DNA from 3 places in the Paenibacillus sp. GCM10012306 genome. Region 2 is predicted to be linked to each of the others. Evidence: predicted binding sites of a transcription regulator. Region 2 holds the regulator's gene; each other region holds the start of a gene.
What was found. The regulator NrdR, encoded in region 2, represses ribonucleotide reductase genes. The targets are predictions, from matches to a motif close to AACACNATATATNGTGTT.
Positions count from the first base shown of each region.

Region 1: a site for NrdR is predicted at 2,902-2,919, ahead of nrdI (class Ib ribonucleoside-diphosphate reductase assembly flavoprotein NrdI). Genes of this name have one in related genera too.
Region 3: a site for NrdR is predicted at 5,107-5,124, ahead of ACFORK_RS26120 (anaerobic ribonucleoside triphosphate reductase). Genes of this name have one in related genera too.

Region 1 is NZ_JBHRYW010000017.1:48,545-54,926, reverse strand. It holds gene nrdF (class 1b ribonucleoside-diphosphate reductase subunit beta) at 1-320, opposite strand, end outside; gene nrdE (class 1b ribonucleoside-diphosphate reductase subunit alpha) at 360-2,444, opposite strand; gene nrdI (class Ib ribonucleoside-diphosphate reductase assembly flavoprotein NrdI) at 2,431-2,790, opposite strand; gene ACFORK_RS26340 (hypothetical protein) at 3,217-4,992, opposite strand; gene ACFORK_RS26335 (hypothetical protein) at 5,025-5,951, opposite strand; gene ACFORK_RS26330 (hypothetical protein) at 5,944-6,096, opposite strand; gene ACFORK_RS26325 (vWA domain-containing protein) at 6,291-6,382, shown strand, end outside.
Region 2 is NZ_JBHRYW010000005.1:13,870-20,251, reverse strand. It holds gene ACFORK_RS12845 (hypothetical protein) at 1-952, opposite strand, end outside; gene ACFORK_RS12840 (TetR/AcrR family transcriptional regulator) at 1,550-2,185, shown strand; gene nrdR (transcriptional regulator NrdR) at 2,357-2,833, opposite strand; gene ACFORK_RS12830 (alpha/beta-type small acid-soluble spore protein) at 2,999-3,217, shown strand; gene ACFORK_RS12825 (lytic transglycosylase domain-containing protein) at 3,290-3,853, opposite strand; gene coaE (dephospho-CoA kinase) at 3,850-4,446, opposite strand; gene ACFORK_RS12815 (manganese efflux pump) at 4,456-5,220, opposite strand; gene mutM (DNA-formamidopyrimidine glycosylase) at 5,416-6,261, opposite strand; gene polA (DNA polymerase I) at 6,312-6,382, opposite strand, start outside.
Region 3 is NZ_JBHRYW010000016.1:86,761-93,142, reverse strand. It holds gene ACFORK_RS26130 (ribonucleoside-diphosphate reductase subunit alpha) at 1-2,319, opposite strand, end outside; gene nrdG (anaerobic ribonucleoside-triphosphate reductase activating protein) at 2,402-2,917, opposite strand; gene ACFORK_RS26120 (anaerobic ribonucleoside triphosphate reductase) at 2,914-4,905, opposite strand; gene ACFORK_RS26115 (MTH1187 family thiamine-binding protein) at 5,443-5,760, shown strand; tRNA gene ACFORK_RS26110 (tRNA-Thr) at 5,850-5,921, shown strand; gene ACFORK_RS26105 (DUF1572 family protein) at 6,007-6,382, opposite strand, start outside.

The DNA of each region.
Region 1 (6,382 bases), on a different contig from region 2:
AAAATACTACTGTACGACTTGGCGTGAATCTGTTCCATCATCCCCATGAAGCCTAGCACCGCTTTGCGTTGCAAGCCGTCCACATGCTCCATAATCTGTGGCATGCCCACGCCGCCTTGTACGGTATCGAGCAGGGTCAGTCCGCCGAGCACCTTCATGTAGGCATCCTTCTCCAGCTCACTCAGGGTCAGCCAGGACATTTTATCATCGGATAGCGGAATTTCGTCATCGGTCCAGAACTGCATAATATTCTGATTCCAGAACATCAGGGTGAAATCATCGTCCGGTCGGTTCCAGTTTACGGCTTGGATAGCGCTCATATCTTGTAATCTCCTTTTCTGTTCACAAAAAACCTATGGTTACACCGAGCAGGTGATACATTCCTCGACAGATAGCTTCTTGGTCCGTGTGTAATACAGCGACTTCAGTCCTTTGTGTGCCGCGTAGAGATAACAGCGGGCCAGTTCGCGGGTGGTAACATCACTGTTCACGTGCAGGACGGTGGAAATCCCTTGGTCAATATGGGGCTGGATCTCGGCAATCAGATCAATGACCTTGAACTGGTCCATCTGATAGGCGGATTTATAAAAGAACACATTGTCAGGCTGCAAATAAGGCATCGGATAGTATGTAGTGGAGTTGGCATAGGTCCGGGTCTCGATTTGCTCCACAATTGGCATTACGCTGGAAGTAGCGTTCTGGATATAAGAAATGCTGGCCGTTGGCGCGATCGCCAGACGGTACGCATGGTACAGACCATTTTTGATAACAGAATCACGTAATTGCGCCCAATCCTCTTGGGTAGGGATATAGATATCCTTGAACAGTTCTTGCACCTTAGGTGTCACCGGACGATAATCCGTAGTCAGATAACGCTCGAAGTAGACGCCTGTGGCATAATCCGATTCCGCAAAGCCATGGAAGGTCTCACCAGTCTCAGCGGCAATCTCCATACTCTTCTCCAGCGAGTGGAAGTTCATGGTCATGAAGAAGGTGCGGGCGAAATCGCGGGCCTGTTCACTCTCATAGGCAATCTTGTTCTTGGCAAAATAACCATGCAGGTTCATAACGCCCAATCCTACGGAGTGCATCTCCTTGTTCGCCTTTGCCACGCCTGGGGCATTGGAGACGGTGGTCATATCGCTGACAGCCGTCAGGGCCAGCATGCCTTCATGTACGGATTCACGGATTTTGCCATGCTCCATAACGTTGACGATGTTGAGAGAAGCCAAGTTACAACTGATGTCCCGGCGGATGGTGTCTGCCTGACCGTAATCCGTGATTTCCGAAGTCTCCTGCAATTGGAAAATCTCTGTGCAGAGGTTCGACATCTTCACTTGGCCGATATTTTTCAGTGCATGTGCCTTGTTGGCATTGCTCTTGTTCATAATGTATGGGTAACCTGATTCTAACTGAATCATGGCGATCTTGGTCAGCATTTCGCGTGCGCCCATGGCGACTTTTTTCTTAACGCGCGGGTCAGCAAGCAGCTTGTCGTACATTTCGTCCAAATCCATATCGTCCAGATGGGTGCCGTATGCCTGGTACACACTGTATGGCGCGAATACATGCAGCGGCTGATTATCCTGAGCCAGCTTGTAGAAGCGGTTCGGCACGATTAGCCCGATGGATAATGTTTTGAGCCGCAGTTTTTCGTCAGCGTTGATTTTTTTTGAATCCAGGAACTCTAGTACATCCCAGCCAAAAATATTATAGTAAGCCGCCCCGGAGCCTTTACGCTGCCCCATTTGGTCGGCATAGGAGAATCCATCTTCCATGAGCTTCAGCACGGGTACGATACCTTTGGCCGCATCTTCCACGCCTTTGATCGTCTCGCCGCGCGAGCGCAGCTTCGAGAGGTTAACCGCCACACCGCCACCAATTTTGGAGAGCTGCATGCAAGTATTGAGTACATAGTTGATCGAATTCAGCGAGTCATCCATTTCCAGCAGGAAGCAGGAGACCATCTCGCCCCGGCGGCTCTTGCCTGCGTTCAGGAAGGTCGGCGTAGCGGGTTGAAGACGTTGCTCCATCATGGAGCGAACCAGCACACGGGCGGTGGCGGCATTGCCGCGGCCCAGGTGCAGAGCTACCACTGCTACACGGTCTGGATAGTGCTCCAGGTATTGCTTCCGGTCGTTGGTCTTCACCGCGTAGTCTGTGTAGAACTTGGAAGCTGCCATATAGGAAGGGAACTGGAAGCCATATTCATGCGCGATTCGGTAGACATCCTCGATCTCCTCAGCACTATAGCGTTCGTACAGGTTCTCGTAATAGTCATTCTCTATCATATAATCCACTTTGGATTTAGTATTTGCAAAAGTAAGACTGCGCCGCTCCACTTCTCGCATAAATTCTACAACCGCCTCGCGGTCCTTATCCAATTGGAAGAATCCTTGTTCGTCTCTCTTCAAAAGCATGTTGTTCAGCTCAATATGCCGCAACTCGGTTCACCTCCTGTTTAATCCGTTCTACATCGCCAAAAGTTCCCGACAACTCGAACTTGCCAATTACCGGCACATTGTACCGCTCTGCAATCAAATCTGCGCTATTCGCGAACAGTTGACCCCAGTTTTTATTGCCGCTGGCGGCGATTCCTTTTAGCCTTGTATGGTTGTTCTCCAAAAAAGAAGACACCTTCTCTGGAATTTGTCCAAATCCGGTGGTGTATGTAACAAGTACATAAGGCTCGTCTATCGTCATATGCTCTTCGATCTGTACGGCCGGCAGCTTCAGCTTGCCGATGAACCGCTTGACGTTGCCTGTTTTGGAATCATAAGCGATCAGCATGGTTGTTTTCCTCCTTAGTGGAAGCATTGTTCCAGCTTATTAAAACTAGATTTTGGGACAAACCGCGCCCTGATAGGGTTTATCCTGTATATAAACCGTTTTCCTGGTAATAACACTATATTTAGAGACGCTTAATCATTTTATCACTAGATATGGATAAGTCAATAGATCTCAAGGGGTAGGGAGAACGCGCAAATCGCAAGATTTTATACTGAAAAAAGCGCTAGATTGAGAAGAAATATCAGCGAAAGAGCAGGTGGAATAAGGGATTTGGATCAGGTCCAGAATGCGCAAAAATACGAGATCCAGAGGGTAAAAAATTTTTAAAAGTAATCCTTGTCTCTTTTGTGAATGGAGGGAGTGGATTTGGCAATAAACACCCCCCTGAACGGAATTCAGGAGGGTGCCTGTGCTATCTTGATTCACTTAGTTCACTATACTCAGACTCCCGACAGAAGTTACCACAAACACCGGAACGCTCTCCTCACCAGTTTCGGTCTGCAGTATACCGTAGCCGCTCTGGAATTGACCGCTCAGCAGTACGGAGCCTGTTACGTCGGCTTGATAGCCCTGAAGCAGGAGGAAGCGACCATCGGTGTATATAATGAAATTGCCCGAATTGTCGAATTGAATTTCACCTTTTATCGATACATTCTGGAAAGGATGAAGCTCCAGTTCCGAAGCCTGAATTAGCGGATACTGTTGTACAATCTCTGAGAATTGGTAGGTTTCCCCGAATTTTCGATAGATGGCTGTCTGCCCCACATTGCCATTTCCGGCATCAGCACCAACATTGTGTACAAGAATGGAACCGTCAGGCTGAAGTTCGTAGCTATCTCCGCTAAAGGAGAATAGTTGTGAAATTCCTTGCATCTGCAGCGCATAACCTGTAAAAAGTGTCCTGCCATTATCGTCCGTGCTATCAGCTTCAGCGACGACTACAAGCTCTCCGGTGACTGTCTCAAAAGCTTTCTCAAAGAAGAGCCGGTGCAGAGAGGAGAATCCGGGAATAACACCCATAGAGAAAGATGACACAGCGTTGTCCTTGTTCATAACAGCATAATGGAGGGAGCCGTTGCTGTCAGTTGCCGCGACATAGACCTTGGCTCCATATTTTCCTTTACCGGAAATTACATTATTGTAGCGCCCCTGATCCCCACCTCCAGGGAGTAAGCGTACAGGTTCAGCTATATTCCAGGCAAGACGGACCGCCGATATCTCTTCGGAGTGGTCTTTTAATGGAGATAGCTCGGTGTAGAGCTTAATTGCGTCCTCGTATGCTCCGTTTTTGGCTTTGCTTGCGGCATTTTTAAGTAGTTTGGCATTTTGAGTATCTATGTACTTCAGCACTGGGGTAGCCGCGAAGCCTGCGCTGCTTACGAACTTGCGGTAGGCGGCAGCATGTTCTGCGAAGGCGGCGATGTTCTTGCCCTCCAGGTCCTTCTTCAAGATAGTACGTCCGCTGCTTTCCACCTGCTCCTTGAGCCAGGGGGCTGCATACTTATGGCTGCCGTACGCCTGTTGCATGGACAGGGTGCTTTCCAGCAAGGGACCGAAGCTTCCGGCGGCAGCCAAGGCCTTTAGCTGAGCGGTATCGTGGCTGCGAAATGCCTTGTTCAGTTGCTCCTGCTTGGCGGCCGAACCGCCGAAGAAGGCATCCGGTATCTGCAGCAACTTCCATTTCACTTCCTCCCCGCTCCCGTCACTGTTTAGGGCAAGAGTGTCCAAAAACTGTTTTTTGAAACGCTGAAAGAAAGTTGTCCATTCCTCTGAAAGACCCGATGCCGCAGACAGCTTCCGATAATAGGCTTCGTAAGGGCCTCCGGGCTTCATATACTGAGCTTTTAGCTTGAGAAGATCATCATAACTTTTCATAAATCCTTCAAAATCAGCTGCCAGAGCTTGTGAGCTGGCGTAACGGGCAACGCTGTCCAGGCCAGTACGGATGGCTGTGATCGGGGCCAATCGCTCCAATTGGGCTGCTATCTCTTGCTCTTTGTATTGAAAGGAGTGGTTATCCCTCGCCTGACGATACTTTTCTTCTGCGCCGATAAGGTCGCCTGCTGCATACAGACGGCTGCCTTCCTGCAGGGCATTCACCTTGTGGGACATGTGCTGGGCCTTCTGTCCCAGTAGCACAACCATCAGAATACACAAAATGATCATAAAATTTCGCAGTGATATTACTTCTTTGATCGTCATATAGTATAGCCTCTTTTTTGCCATGCGATGGTTTATTGAAATTCAGGGTCCCAGCGGTACTTGAATTCACGAATTTCGGCTACGGTCTGGTCAAGCCCGTTCCATGGCTCATAAGGATTGGCCTCGATCAGCCTTGATAATCGCAAGAAGCGATCCTTGGGCAGCTCATGTACGTATCTCCCGATGAAACGGGAGTGCAGCAGCGCATAACGTTTCATGCGGACAGCTGCCCCAGCCACACCGGTCAGGATAGCGATCCCTTTATCCATTTGCCGGATCTGAGTCTCATAGGCCTGAACATAACGCAGCGTACGATCCTTAATTAAATCCCGGCGCACCTTGGCAATCTCTCCTATGTATTCGGCTAGAAGCGGCTCGAACTCTCTCAGTAGAAGCTGCTCCATTTCAAGATCCATATCCTTGCGCAGCTGAAAGCCATGCAGGAGGGCAACCCGCTGCCGAGCTACCCGATCGCCACGCAGGAGAATCGCAACCTCGCGCAGCTTCTCATAGGCCAGCACATCATTTTCGCGAAGGACAGATACGGCTTCCTGGCGGTTAAGCTCCAGCCCCTCCTTGATGATTCCGATGTTGTAGGCCAGCAGATGCTCTAGTGCACGCAAATTTTCGTTCTGCCGGACTTTTCGCTGCGTATAGTAGAGAAGCCCGGTCAGCAGGAGTCCGCCTGCACCACAGAGGGCCATTTGCAGCGTACTATCGCCAAAATAAACCGCGACCAGGGTAAGCAGTAAGACCAGCAGCAGCCGGGTGTGCATTTTGCGTCCTGCACGGGCGCTGGCATAGTTCTCCACCGATACAAGAGAGGCTTTGCCACATTTCGTGCAGCGTTCTTCGTTAAGAGCGGTATAGCGGCCACAGCGCTTGCAGATGCGAAGCTTGTCGAAGGAGTAGCGGGGCGCCTTGAAGGGCCGGAACGTGACAGGTTTCTTTTTACTCATGGCCCTTGTCACCTCCATTTAGGGTGGCGAGCAGCATCTCATCCATATCATCGCGGGTCAGCGGGTTCCGCTGGCGAGAGGCATAGATAGCAATGTGAATTACGACATATAGGAACGTAACTCCAAGAATAACGTATGAAATCATGGGACTTTTCCTTTCTTATGGAAGATAGGGTAGCGAAAAAAGTGAATTACAGCGTTTTTCGTTAACGGTCCATCAGTCCTAAAAGTTGAAGTTTACAAGGTTTAATTATATCATAATGGCATACTATTTACAGATTTTAGCTTTTTGGCTGATTCCCCATATTTGCCTACTATAACACAAGAGGAGCCATCTTTATGCTTCATAACTATCACCGTAGAAAAACATCGAGGATTGTCTTTTGGCGCCTGATTCCGGCGCTGCTGCTGGCCCTGTGCATTGCGGTTGC
Region 2 (6,382 bases):
AAACAACAGCTTTCACGCCCATTTCTTTCGCTAGCTCCAACTTAGCTCCTTTTAAGGCCGTAGTGAGAACAAGATCGCCTTCGCTTGGTGCGATTCTGTTCTGCTGTGGCGATGTTTCCCGCATGTTCATCACAATACCGATCGGAAAATCCTTCAGATTTTCGATTTCTACGACTGCAATTTTGCCGCTGGCCTCTTCATACTCACCACGCTCCGTGTATACCAGTTCCCCCGTCACACCCTTCTCGTCCGTCTCCCCGGAATAAGGAAAAGCTGAAGAGACATGAATCGGCTGCTGATCAATAAGCAAAGAGCTGCTCTTTTCTTCCCATCGGTCAAAAGTATATTGATCACGGTACACGGTCAGCCCCATATTCGTTACCTGCTGCTCCAGCCATGCAATAAACTTATTGTGACCTTCTGAGCCGGTGGTACGGCTTCCAAAGGAGTTCATCATTTCAATATCCTGTAGCATCACTGCTGCCGAATCCAGTTTATGTTCGTCAATGGTGGCCGTAACATTCGCTGCTAATGCCACAGGCTTAGTAATAGGCTTCGCATAAATTCCAATAATCCAAAATGCAGTAACGATAAGAACAACAACACTAAATAACAATTTTCGAACTACTAGAAACGCAGTGACTCTTCTTCTTACCGATTGTCCTAAAAGTCCTCTCCATACGCCCGCCACAATCAGCAGAAGGATAGAAAGTGCAAGCAGCCAGAACTCCTTGGTCAGCAAAAATAAACCTTCTGTTACTATGGCGCTGATCACCAGCACATGCAGCTTCTCACGTTTCTTTAGAAGTAGATATGAAATGCCTAATTCAACCAGCAAAATGATAATCGTCGTTATAGAGATTACTGTTTCTTTGCCTATAAATACGGTAGCACAGAATGCCAGGATCAACAGCAGCACTGCTGACCCTCGTCTGTATAAGTTCATTAACATGATGCCCTCCCAATTTAACTATATAGAACGCATAAAAAACAAACATATATAAGATAAACAAAAGAAAGTAACAAAAAGCGAGAAGGAACAAAGTGGAATGGTCGGAAATGTAGGAGCGAAAGCGATCGCCAAGCTCCCGTCGACAGCCTCAGCCGTGCCCAGATTTTAACCGCTAGAAGCGGATTAATCGAAGAAATCTGAAGACAACAAACAGCGACCGGAAGTCCAAATATTCACCGTAATGACGACCGAAAATTAAGTGAGGATCTTAAGTTCGGATCGAAGCGTAATTAAGGGCATTTTTGCACCTTAAATCCTCTGCAGCGAGGGGTTAGTGGAAATTAAGTGCAATATTGCACCTTAAATCTTCCAGAAGTACCTCTCCAGCGTGTTTTTCCGAAAAATAAGGTGCAAAAATGCCCTTATTTCCCTCATTTGCCCATATCAAAGGAAAATAAGGTGCAAAAATGCCGTTAGTTGAGGAGGGAGCCCCTCATCTTCGCTTTTTAGGGTTAGTTCCTCCCACTAGGCTTACCTAACAACAATTTTGACATTACATTTGTAACGCCATATGGTTTAAGCATATTGAAAAGAATCATGAAAAACAATAAAAGTAACGCCAGAACGTACAAATGGAGGGGAAATGTCATCGCAAATCATGAATTATACAGTCCGAACACATCTAAGCATTCTTCCAATAAAGAAACCAATCGCTTGACCAGAGAAGCCATCTGCACAGCATTAGTCTTCTTGATCCAGGAGCAGCCCTTTAGCAAAATCAGCATCACTGACATTGTGAAGCGCGCCGGGGTCTCTCGAACGGCCTACTACAACAATTATTCCTCCAAACAGGATATCTTGGTGGATTTAGTCGATTCGCTTATTTTTGAGATTAATCAAAAGCTCTTGCCTTACACCAATGAATTAACAGGAAAAGCCAAAGAACCTGAGAAGTTTATCAGCGTGCTTTTTGAAGTGATTTATGAGCAACGCAATATCTACAGAGCCCTTCAAAGTGCCAAGTTAGATTACATCATTTTAGATTGCTTGAATGAAATGATGCTGTCTAACGCGCATGACACAACCGACGAAAATAAGTACCGTATATACTTTAAAGCCGGGGCGCTATATAATGCTCTCGCCAAATGGATTGGGTCCGACTTCGCAAAATCCACCAGCGAGATGACCCGAATTAGTCTCCACATTTACCATACTCCGATGTCCGAGGAATAACATGTACGCTCAATAATTGAATTTATCTTTCATTGGTGAAAAAACCAAATAGCCCGCCACAAGTTAATGTGGCGGGCTATTTTTCCAATTATCTAACATCTTAGTCGCTCCTAAAGCCTGCAGAAGTTATCTCCAATTAAGCAGCGATTCCGCAAGACTCCCCCTATATGCCTAGATGCTATCCAACTCACCCGTAGTCTTGGAGAGCAGGCCCTTCAGTTCCTTCATAAACATATTGATATCCTTGAACTGACGGTACACGGAGGCAAAGCGGACATATGCTACTTCATCGACCGGATAGAGCTGCTCCATCACGAGCTCACCGATCTGGCGGCTCTCGATTTCGGCCAGGGCGATGCCGCGCAGAGTCTTCTCAACCTCTGATACGATGACCTCCAGGCGCTCTACAGGCACAGGGCGCTTCTCACAGGCGCGAATCAATCCGCGGAGGATTTTATCACGGCTGAATTCCTCGCGGCTGCCACCCTTCTTAATCACGATGAGTGGAGTCTCTTCGATCATCTCAAACGTTGTGAAACGCTTGCTACAGCGCTCACACTCTCGCCTACGGCGGATGGACTTATTCTCGTTGGCCGGACGTGAATCAAGCACCTTGGTATTTGTATGATCGCAGTAAGGGCATTTCATAAGCTTAATCACTTCCTTTTGCAAAATAGTGTGCGTCCCGTTCCGGTACACATCTGGCTAATTAGAGCCCGATACTTTTTTCCATAAATCACCGTTTGTTTGATGTTATGAATATGCCAAGTCCGGCACATAATACAGTTACCAACCGATAGGAGGTGAACAGCAATGGGCCAAAACAACAACTCCAACAACCTGGTAGTTCCTAATTCCCGTGCAGCTTTGGAACAATTGAAATACGAAGTTGCTCAAGAATTGGGTATCACGCTTTCTGCAGACGGATACAATGGCAATAAAACTTCTTACGAAAACGGTTCGATCGGTGGTTACATCACTAAACGTCTTGTAACTCTGGCTGAACAACAACTGGCAGGTCAAGTTCACTAATCTGCCTATAGCTTGACTAAAGAAGTATTAAACGGCTCACGGGCTGTTTAATACTTCTTTTGATATATATAGCTAAAATCCCTTGTAGATATCCATGTACTGGTTATGATAATAAATCACCCGCTGCACATAATGACGCGTCTCTCCAAACGGGATATCCTTCACATTCTCCTCCGTGCCGTCCCAGGTCCCTTGCTTCAGCCAGTTCTGGACGTTACCCGGACCGGCATTATAAGCAGCGATGACCGCCGTAAGATTGCCGTCAAACTGACGGGACAGCGAGGATAGATACCAAGTCCCCAGCTCAATATTGACGGACGGCTCATGCTTCAGTCGATCCAGCGAGACATCGGGGAGCTTGGCCTTTTCCATGGCCCATTTAGCCGTATCCGGCATCAATTGCATAAGACCAATCGCCCCTTTTTTCGACTCTTTTCCAGTCTTGAAGTTTGTCTCCACCCGGATAATCGCCGCTACAAGGAACGGATCAATCTCGTAGGTCGTGCTGTGCTCACGGATCTCTTCTTTATATTGAATCGGATAAAACCACGACATCCAGTTCGTGCTGAGGAACAGTATCGCTGTAAAGCCGATGAACAGGAGTAGCAGGACTCTTTTTTTGCGCAGCCAGCTCATGACAACCCCAGCCTGTCCCACAAAGCAAGAACCTGGGCCTCAGTATGCTCAAGATCCCTGCTGTTGTCAATGACGTAGCTCGCTCTGCCCGTCTTCTCCTGAAGATCCATCTGCGATTGCAGACGACTCTCCGCTTGCTCCTGTGTAAGACTGTTCCGTTCCATTAACCGCGCCAACTGAATCTCACGGGGCACATATACTACAATAATGTCCTGAAAAAGACCTTCCAGCCCTGACTCAAACAGCAGCGGAATATCTACCACAATCAGCGTCTCCGGCGCTTCCTGCTCCATGCGGTACATCCGATCCTTGATCTCCTGACGAATCGCCGGGTGGGTCAGGCCATTCAGCTTCTGGCGGGCCTCAGGCTCATGAAAGACAATGTTCCCGAGCTTCGCTCTGTCGAGCGTACCATCCGGGTACAGAATATCCTCTCCGAAATGTTCAACGACGGCAGCCAGCACCGGGTGTCCGGGTAGCATCACTTCTCTGGCGATGACATCGGCATCTACCAGTTGTGCTCCCTTGTTCACCAGCAGTGCTGACACTGTGCTTTTTCCAGATGCAATACCTCCGGTTAAGCCCATGATCATGTACTCACCTCATAACAGCTTCATTATTCCCATTACAATCAACATTAACGCAGGCAGGACAGCGGCATGACTCATCCAGGAGCTGCCAGCGAACCTGAATCCTGTCTTCATCCCCATGATCAGAAAACTGCCGCTGAACAACGCAATCGTCACCGCAGTCCAACCCGGGTTGAACCCCAGCAGTGCGGCACCCAGTCCTGCACCGAACGCATCCAGCGACAAAGCGATTCCAAGTACCATGGCCTCTAGCGGCGAAATGCTTCCCGAAGCATCCAGATCCGCAGAGGAAGGGGTGCGCAGGATCTGGACCACGATGCCGAGCCGCCGCAGCTCCAGTGAGTATACCGCCGGTTTCACTGGCTGAGCGAGGTCATCATCATAACCTTCCGAATCAGCAGCCACCTCTCCATATTCGTCTTCGGACGAGAGCCCAGAGATATTGACTGCGGAGATCCGCGCGGTGTCCTCTTCCTGCTGCTGTGCACTCAGATCCTCTTTCTCCTTCTGGATCAGCGATTGAATCAGTGACCAGCAGCCCATCAGGATAAGGATAACTGCACCTACTCTCGAAGCGATACTGGGCGATACCACCTGTGCCAGCAATACGCCAACCTGCATGGAGACATAGATGACGATGCCAGAACATAACGAGATTATCAGGATCGAGAGCAGCGGTATTTTCATTTTTCGCAAACCATATGTAATGCCTACACCAAATCCATCCAGACTCAGGGCCAACGCCAATAACAGCAATGATAAAAATGGGCTGAGCACCCGCAATCCCTCCCGTGAAGAACCGTCCGACCGAGTAAGATTACACAGGCAGAACGTTCGCTTGATTAGAGCATTCTTCACACAGTATATGGGCGGGACGAATTGAGGGTGTCAACCATCTGCAGCTTGGGATGAAGTTCAATGTAAAACCTAGAGAACTCAGGCAAGACCCGGCAAGCCGGTTAAAAGAATTGATTACTTAGCCTGAACTGAGCTAACACGCTGGCAGTTAGGACAATAATGCGTCCCACGGCCGCCGACTACGCTCTTCTCAATCAATGTTCCACAGACGGCACATGGCTGGTCCTTACGGCCGTAGATCAGCAATTGCTGCTGATAGGTACCGCTCTCCCCTTGGCCGTTCACATATGATTTGACAGAGGAGCCACCAGCATTGACGGCTTCCGTAAGCGTGGATACAATCGCATGATGCAACTTGTCGAGCTGTTCCCGGCTCAGCGCTTTAGGGCTGTCCTCCGGGTGAATACCCGCACGGTGCAGCGATTCATCTACATAGATATTCCCAATGCCAACCACATATTCCTGATTCAGCAGCAGGGATTTGATTTTGGTGCTTTTGCCAGACACAATCTTCCTGAATCGTTCCGGGGTAAAAGAAGGCTCCAGTGGCTCATCTCCCAGCTTATTTAGCGGCGGCAGACTGAGGTCCTCCCCTGGTTGGAACAGGTGCATGGTGCCAAATTGGCGCACGTCTGTATACCGCAGCTCGGTGCCATCTGTAAAATGGAAAATGACATGTGTATGCTTGTCCAGCGGTTCATCACTGCCATGCAGCCCGTAGCGGCCTTCCATCCGTAGATGGGAGACCAGCACAAGACCGTCCAGCAAAATCCGCAGAAACTTACCTCTACGCTCCACACTTTCAATGGTATGACCCGCCAGCATATGGGCAAAGGCCATGGTATCGTCCGGGCGCTGGATAATCCGCGCCAAGCGGACAGTGACGTGCTGTATCTGCTTTCCTTTGACTAATTCGTTAAGTGTTCTCTTCACTGTTTCTACTTCCGGTAATTCCGGCATAGTTCTCACCTCAACTCCATTATACCGGATATCAGAGGCACGCGGGGGTTCTATTTCGCCTCATACCAGTTACTTCCATAACTTACCTCTGCCTTGAGCGGTACCGAGAGTTGTAGTGCGC
Region 3 (6,382 bases), on a different contig from region 2:
TTCGCACTCTTCAATAGTTAATGCACGGCTGCGCACGTAATAAGTCGATTTCAGACCGCCCTTCCAGGCGTTCAGGTGAAGCTCCAGGAACTCTGTCGCTTTGATGTCAGGGCGCACATACAGGTTGAAGCTTTGTGCTTGATCGACATGGCGCTGACGAGCCGAAGCCATGCGGATGGACCAGTTCTGGTCGATCAGGAAAGCTGTTTTATAGTACCAGATGGTCTTGTCAGACAGATCCGGAGCTGGGTTAGCAATCTTGTACGTTGTTTTCTCCTCATAGGAGAGCAGCTCGTACAGTGGGTCAATACTGGCTGTAGAGCCGGCAATGATCGAAGTGGAGCCGTTCGGCGCAATCGCGAACATCCAGGCGTTACGCACGCCATCCTTGGCAACTTCCTCTTGCAGTTCACGCCATTGCTCAGTGGTCACATATTTGCCTTCTTGCTCGCCGCTAGTGTAGCCGCGTGAAGTAAAGTATGCGCCAGATTCCCAATCGGAACCTGCGAATTTCGGATAACGTCCTTTTTCGCGAGCCAATTCCATGCTGGAACGTACCAGTAGATAGTTAATATGCTCGTACAGATGGTTGTTGTATTCTACAGCCTCTTCGGATTCCCAACGGATACCTTTCAGGGCCAGCAAGTGATGCAGACCGAAGGTTCCGAGGCCAACGGCACGATATTGGCTGTTCGTATATTGAGCTTGCAATACTTCAATGTTGTTGATGTCGATAACGTTGTCGAGCATACGAACCTGAATCGGCACCAGACGCTCCAGCACACCCGCAGGAACTGCACGGGCCAAGTGGATGGAGTTCAGGTTGCAGACTACGAAATCACCAGGGATTTTGGAGATGACAATCCGGGTCTGGCCGTCTTTGGTCACCAGTTCTTCCTGTTCAATAACAGTAGCGGATTGGTTCTGCATGATCTCGGTGCACAGGTTGGAGGAGAAGACCATACCTGCATGTCTGTTCGGGTTAGCACGGTTAACGGTGTCACGGTAGAACATGTATGGTGTGCCTGTCTCAAGCTGAGATTTCATAATCCGCTTCATGATGTCGATGGCCGGAACTGTGATCCGGGACAACTCCAGGTTGGCAGTAGCTTCTGCATATTTCTCACGGAATGTGCCTTGTCCAAGCTCTTCATCATAGAAATCTTCCAGCCCGAGTGCGCGGCCATTCTCGTCCTTCCAGCCCATCACTTTCTTGATTTCATGCGGGCAGAACAGGTTCCAGTGGCTACGTGCTTCTACAGCTTCCATGAACAAGTCCGGCAGGCAGACGCCGTGGAAAACGTCATGTGCACGCATCCGCTCGTCACCGTTGTTCAGTTTAAGATCCAGGAAGGCTAAAATATCCTTGTGGAAGACGTCAAGATATACAGCCACGGCGCCTTTGCGCGTACCGAGCTGGTCTACGCTAACAGCGGTATTGTTCAGCTGGCGAATCCACGGGATAACGCCGGAGCTGGTGTTCTTGTGACCACGGATATCGGAGCCGCGGGCCCGGACTTTACCGAGGTAGACACCGATACCGCCACCCATTTTACTGAGACGAGCTACGTCTGTATTGGAATCGAAGATACCTTCGAGAGAGTCGTCTACGGTATCGATGAAACAGCTGGAGAGCTGGCCGGCTACTTTTTTACCCGCATTGGACATGGTTGGCGTAGCGGCAGTCATATAGATGTTGCTCATCGCCCAGTAGGCTTCTTTTACAAGCTCCATACGTTTCTCTTCCGGCTCGGTGTGCATCAGGTACATCGCAATGATCATGTAACGCTCTTGCGGCAATTCCATAACACGGCCGTCAAAATCATGGGCCAAATAGCGGTCAGACAGGGTAAGCAGGCCAATATAGTCAAACAGCAGGTCGCGGGTATAGTCAATCGTAGCGCCAAGCTCGTTGATTTGTTCCTTAGTGTAGTGGGAGAGCAGCTCTTCGCGATAGATCCCTTTTTTCACCAGGTCGGCAATTAGAGGGTACAGCTCACCGTAAGGCTCTTCCGGATAGGCTTTGTAGCGGCGGTTTACAGCAGCTTTCTTATAAAGGGAAGTTAAAAGCGAACGTGCAGCAGCAAATTTCCAGTTTGGCTCTTCTTTGCTCACCAGTTCCAGGGCACTCATCGTGAATGCACTGCTGATTTCTTCTCCGCTCACTTCGTCACGACGCAGTTTAGATTGTACTCCGCGTAGGAGGGACTCTTTGCTGAGTTCTTCAAGTTCGTTCAGAATACGGTCAGCGTATACGGAAAGGCGATTTTCATCAAAAGCCAATTGGCGATTATCGGGTTTTACTACAAATTGCGGCATAATGTTACATCCCTTCATATTTTGAATTTAATTATGATTATTAAAAATTGATCTATTAGACCGTAAAAGGCGCCAAAAACGGCTAAAGCGTCGTTGGCTGCCAAAGTACGATGTCAGGGCCAGTAAGGCTGGCCTCAATATCAATAATGCGTTGATTGGAGCTCCCACGGTAGGGGAGAGTCGTATCCTTTAATGCTTCTTCAAAACGTCCGTCAATCAGTACCTGACACTGGCTGAGCAGATGCCATTCCGGCGAACCGGATATCGCTGTAATCTCTTCATACGTGTACCCGCTGTAGATCCAGACAGGGAAGCCTGGGAGCGTGGCACGAAGTTCCTCAATGAACTCTACTACTTCTTCGGCAGAAAAGAAAGGGTCACCGCCTGCTAATGTTAATCCGTCCAGTAGCGGGTTGGCCGCAATCTCCGCGATCAGCTCGCGTCTGCGCTCTGGGGTAAAGACTTCCCCGTAATTAAAATTCCATGTCTTCGGATTGAAGCAGCCCGGGCAGCGGTGGCGGCACCCGCTAATGAAGAGGACGGCCCGCAGGCCCTCGCCTTCATTGATGGACTCGGGATAGTAGCCGCAAATATTCATAGATGCTTAACCCGGTCCCTTACTTCCGCCTGCTTGGCCGCATTGAAGCGGGTCTGATAATCTCCGGTCAAATATCCTGTCACCCGGCGTAGACGCCGGATGTGAACTTCATTCTCATGTGCGCCGCAGGAAGGGCAATTCGTGCCGATAACCCCTTCATAGCCGCAGCCTTGGCAGCGGTCTATAGGGTGGTTAATGCTAAAGTAGCTAATCTCCTGCTCTAGAGCGTAGCGAATAATTTTGACAAAAGCGGCCGGATTGCTGCGCGCGTTGCCATCTAATTCGACATACGAGATCGCACCGGCGTTGCAGTACTCATGGAAAGGAGCTTCCAGACTGATCTTTTGGGCAGCGCCAAGAGTGTAGTATACAGGAATGTGAAACGAGTTGGTATAATATTCGCGATCGGTAACACCGGGAATGGATCCCAGTACCTTATGATCGATCTTCGTAAATTTCCCAGACAATCCTTCGGCAGGCGTAGCGAAGAGGGTGATATTGAGATTATATTCCTCGCTCTTCCGATCGCAATATTCCCGCATGTGACGGACAATAGCCAGCGCTTTGGCATGAACATCCATGTCTTCCCCGTGGTGCTTACCGTACATCGCCTTCATACATTCGGCAATCCCGATGAAGCCGAGGGACAGACTGCCATGCTTCAGCAGTTCGCCAACGCTATCCTCTGGCGCCAAGTGTTCGCCGCCTTCCCAGACCCCTTCACGCATCATGAAATCGGATGCCTTGGCCTTCTGGGAGGCTTGAATGCGGAAGCGGTGAAGCAGACCGTCCAGCGCAACGTCCATATAATGATCCAGGTCTCTGTAGAAGCCTTCTTCATCGGCTACCATGCGGCGACCTGTGACGATGCCATGTGCCAAACCGAGTCGTACCAGATTCAGCGTATTAAAGGAAAGGTTACCTTTACCTGAGCAATGATTGCGGCCAAAACGGTCGCTAAGCACGCGGGTGCGGCAGCCCATAGTGGCGAATTCGGTATCGGGATTCGAAGGATCATAATACTGCATATTGAGCGGCGCGTCCAGATTGGCAAAGTTCGGATACAGTCTGCGTGCAGAACATTCAGCGGCCTTGATGAACAGTTCATAGTTCGGATCACCTGGCTGCTGGTTCACACCCTGTTTGCACTTGAAGATCTGAATCGGGAACACCGGCGTCTCGCCACTGCCAAGTCCGTGCATGGTTGCCGTCAGCAAGGAACTGATCACGAGTTGCCCTTCCGGCGAGGTGCAAGTTCCATAGTTGATGCTGGTGAACGGAATCTGTCCGCCGGACCGGCTCGACATAGTATTCAGATTATGTATCATACTCTCGGCGGCCTGGAGTGTTTCACTCTCAGTTTCTTTTAACGCAAAACGGAACGCCTTAGGATATTGCTCTGCCAGATCGGTGCGGCTCATGTGAATCTCGCCAAGATCAAGTGGCTCTGTAGATTGTCCTTCTTCGAAATAGTCCAGGCCCTTGCGGAATAGCTTGGCAAAGGATTTGGTGACATAAGGGGCCAGATCGTAGTCCAGCTTATTGGCGGATACGCCGCCGTATTGGGCATTTTGCTGAGATTGGAAAATAATCGCTACCAGCGCCATCGCCGTCATAATCGAGTTCGGGGGACGTACACTGCCATTGCCCGTGTTGAAGCCTTCACGCAGAAGCTTCTCGAACGGGATAAAAATACAATTGGTCGTTCCGATCGCATATTGGTCCAGATCATGTACATAGACAACGTTATCCTTAATGGCTTGTACCAACTGCGGCGGCATCGTGAAATTACGAGCATACCATTTGGAATATTCACTGCCGAACTTGCTCATTTTACCGGAGAAACTCTCCCCGTTCAAATTTGCGTTCTCCCTGAGTAAGTCCAGGTCTCGGCTGTCAATAATATCGCGTCCCAAATGAATAACTTCTTCTAATAATTCTTCCTGTGCCAGTTGACCACTGTGGTACGGCTTCTCCAGTAACGTCATGTACTGATCTCCTCTCCATATAAAAGGACATTCTCTGCTGTTACAGAAAATGCCCGTGTGCTTCTCATAGCTATCCCGGTCTTGTGATGTAGGCTTGCATGCGGACACTGTTTTTGTTTCCTGCACACCTCTATTAATCTCCCTATGACAGGAGGTTAAAATAACTGTTCCCTACTATATTTTGTCGATAGAGACTACATTACATCAATATATTGTGTTTGTCTACCGAATTTTAGTGAACCCTTGCCACGCTTGAGATCATCCCTTTTCTCCACAGGAAGTCCACAGAACCATCCACAGGTAATCCACAAATCATCCACAAAAAAGCCTGAAATGGTTCATAATTTATCTGAAAATATGCCACAAACCGTCCATAAAAAAGATATAGGCTTTTACTAGATTTTGTGCTACAAGTGGTAGAATTCGCGATTAGCAGAAATTAAGTATACGCATGGTTTGTAGGAGAGACGGAGAGTGGGTACAATAAGGGAAAAGTAGTTGTTTTCCAAAATGAAAAGAACAGGGGAGGGATTTAGCATGCCGATAGCTGAAGTTACAGTCATTCCGATTGGTACGGGTAGCACCAGCCTTAGCGCTTATGTTGCAGATATGCAGCGTGTGCTGGAGACGGTGGAGGGAGTGACATATGAGCTTACGTCCATGGGAACTATTATCGAAGGCCCGCTGCAGCGGATTCTCGCCGCCGTGGAGGCCCTACATGAATCTCCTTTTACTAACGGAGCCCAGCGTGTCTCGACCGCCGTCAAGATCGATGACCGTCGCGACAAGCCCTCTAGCAGCAAAAGTAAGCTTGAGTCCGTAGAGCGTAAGCTCCACGCCGATTCGTCGGAATAGCTGGACTTGCTGGCAGTCTCGAAAAAGGGGATTGCGTTTTCCATAATACGGAGTATAATGTTTTTTGTTTGACGAAAGTAAAGCTTCAAGCTGGTGTAGCTCAGGGGTAGAGCAACGCACTCGTAATGCGTAGGTCGGGGGTTCAATTCCCTTCACCAGCATCCTTAAGTAAAATGATAATGGCGCGGATTCCGGGGGTTCGGAGCCGCGCCTTTCCTGTTCTTTTACCATTCTGCTTGGATTCATTTAATTAATTCTCTTTAGTTCTTCATCAATAAAGTTTTTTGTTGCCTTTTCTTTAGAAAATTTATCGTTATTATATTGTTTGGAACCTTGCTTTGGAACAGATAAACTTTCCCAACTACTCTTCTTTAGAATTTTTGCAGCGTAAATGATTTGCCCAACGTGATATGGGTAATGTGCCAATTGTCTATTGATTGCTTCAATAACGGTGTGCCCTTCGTTCCGTATATAAATAATTTGTGATAATTGATCCGTATGAATTGAATCCATTGCATTGAATAAACATGTCCAGCCTTCGTTCCATTTTATTAAAAGATTCTCTTTAGTGTTAATGTCATTCTCAAACTCCGAATCTCGATCTCTCCATGATTTTTCACCG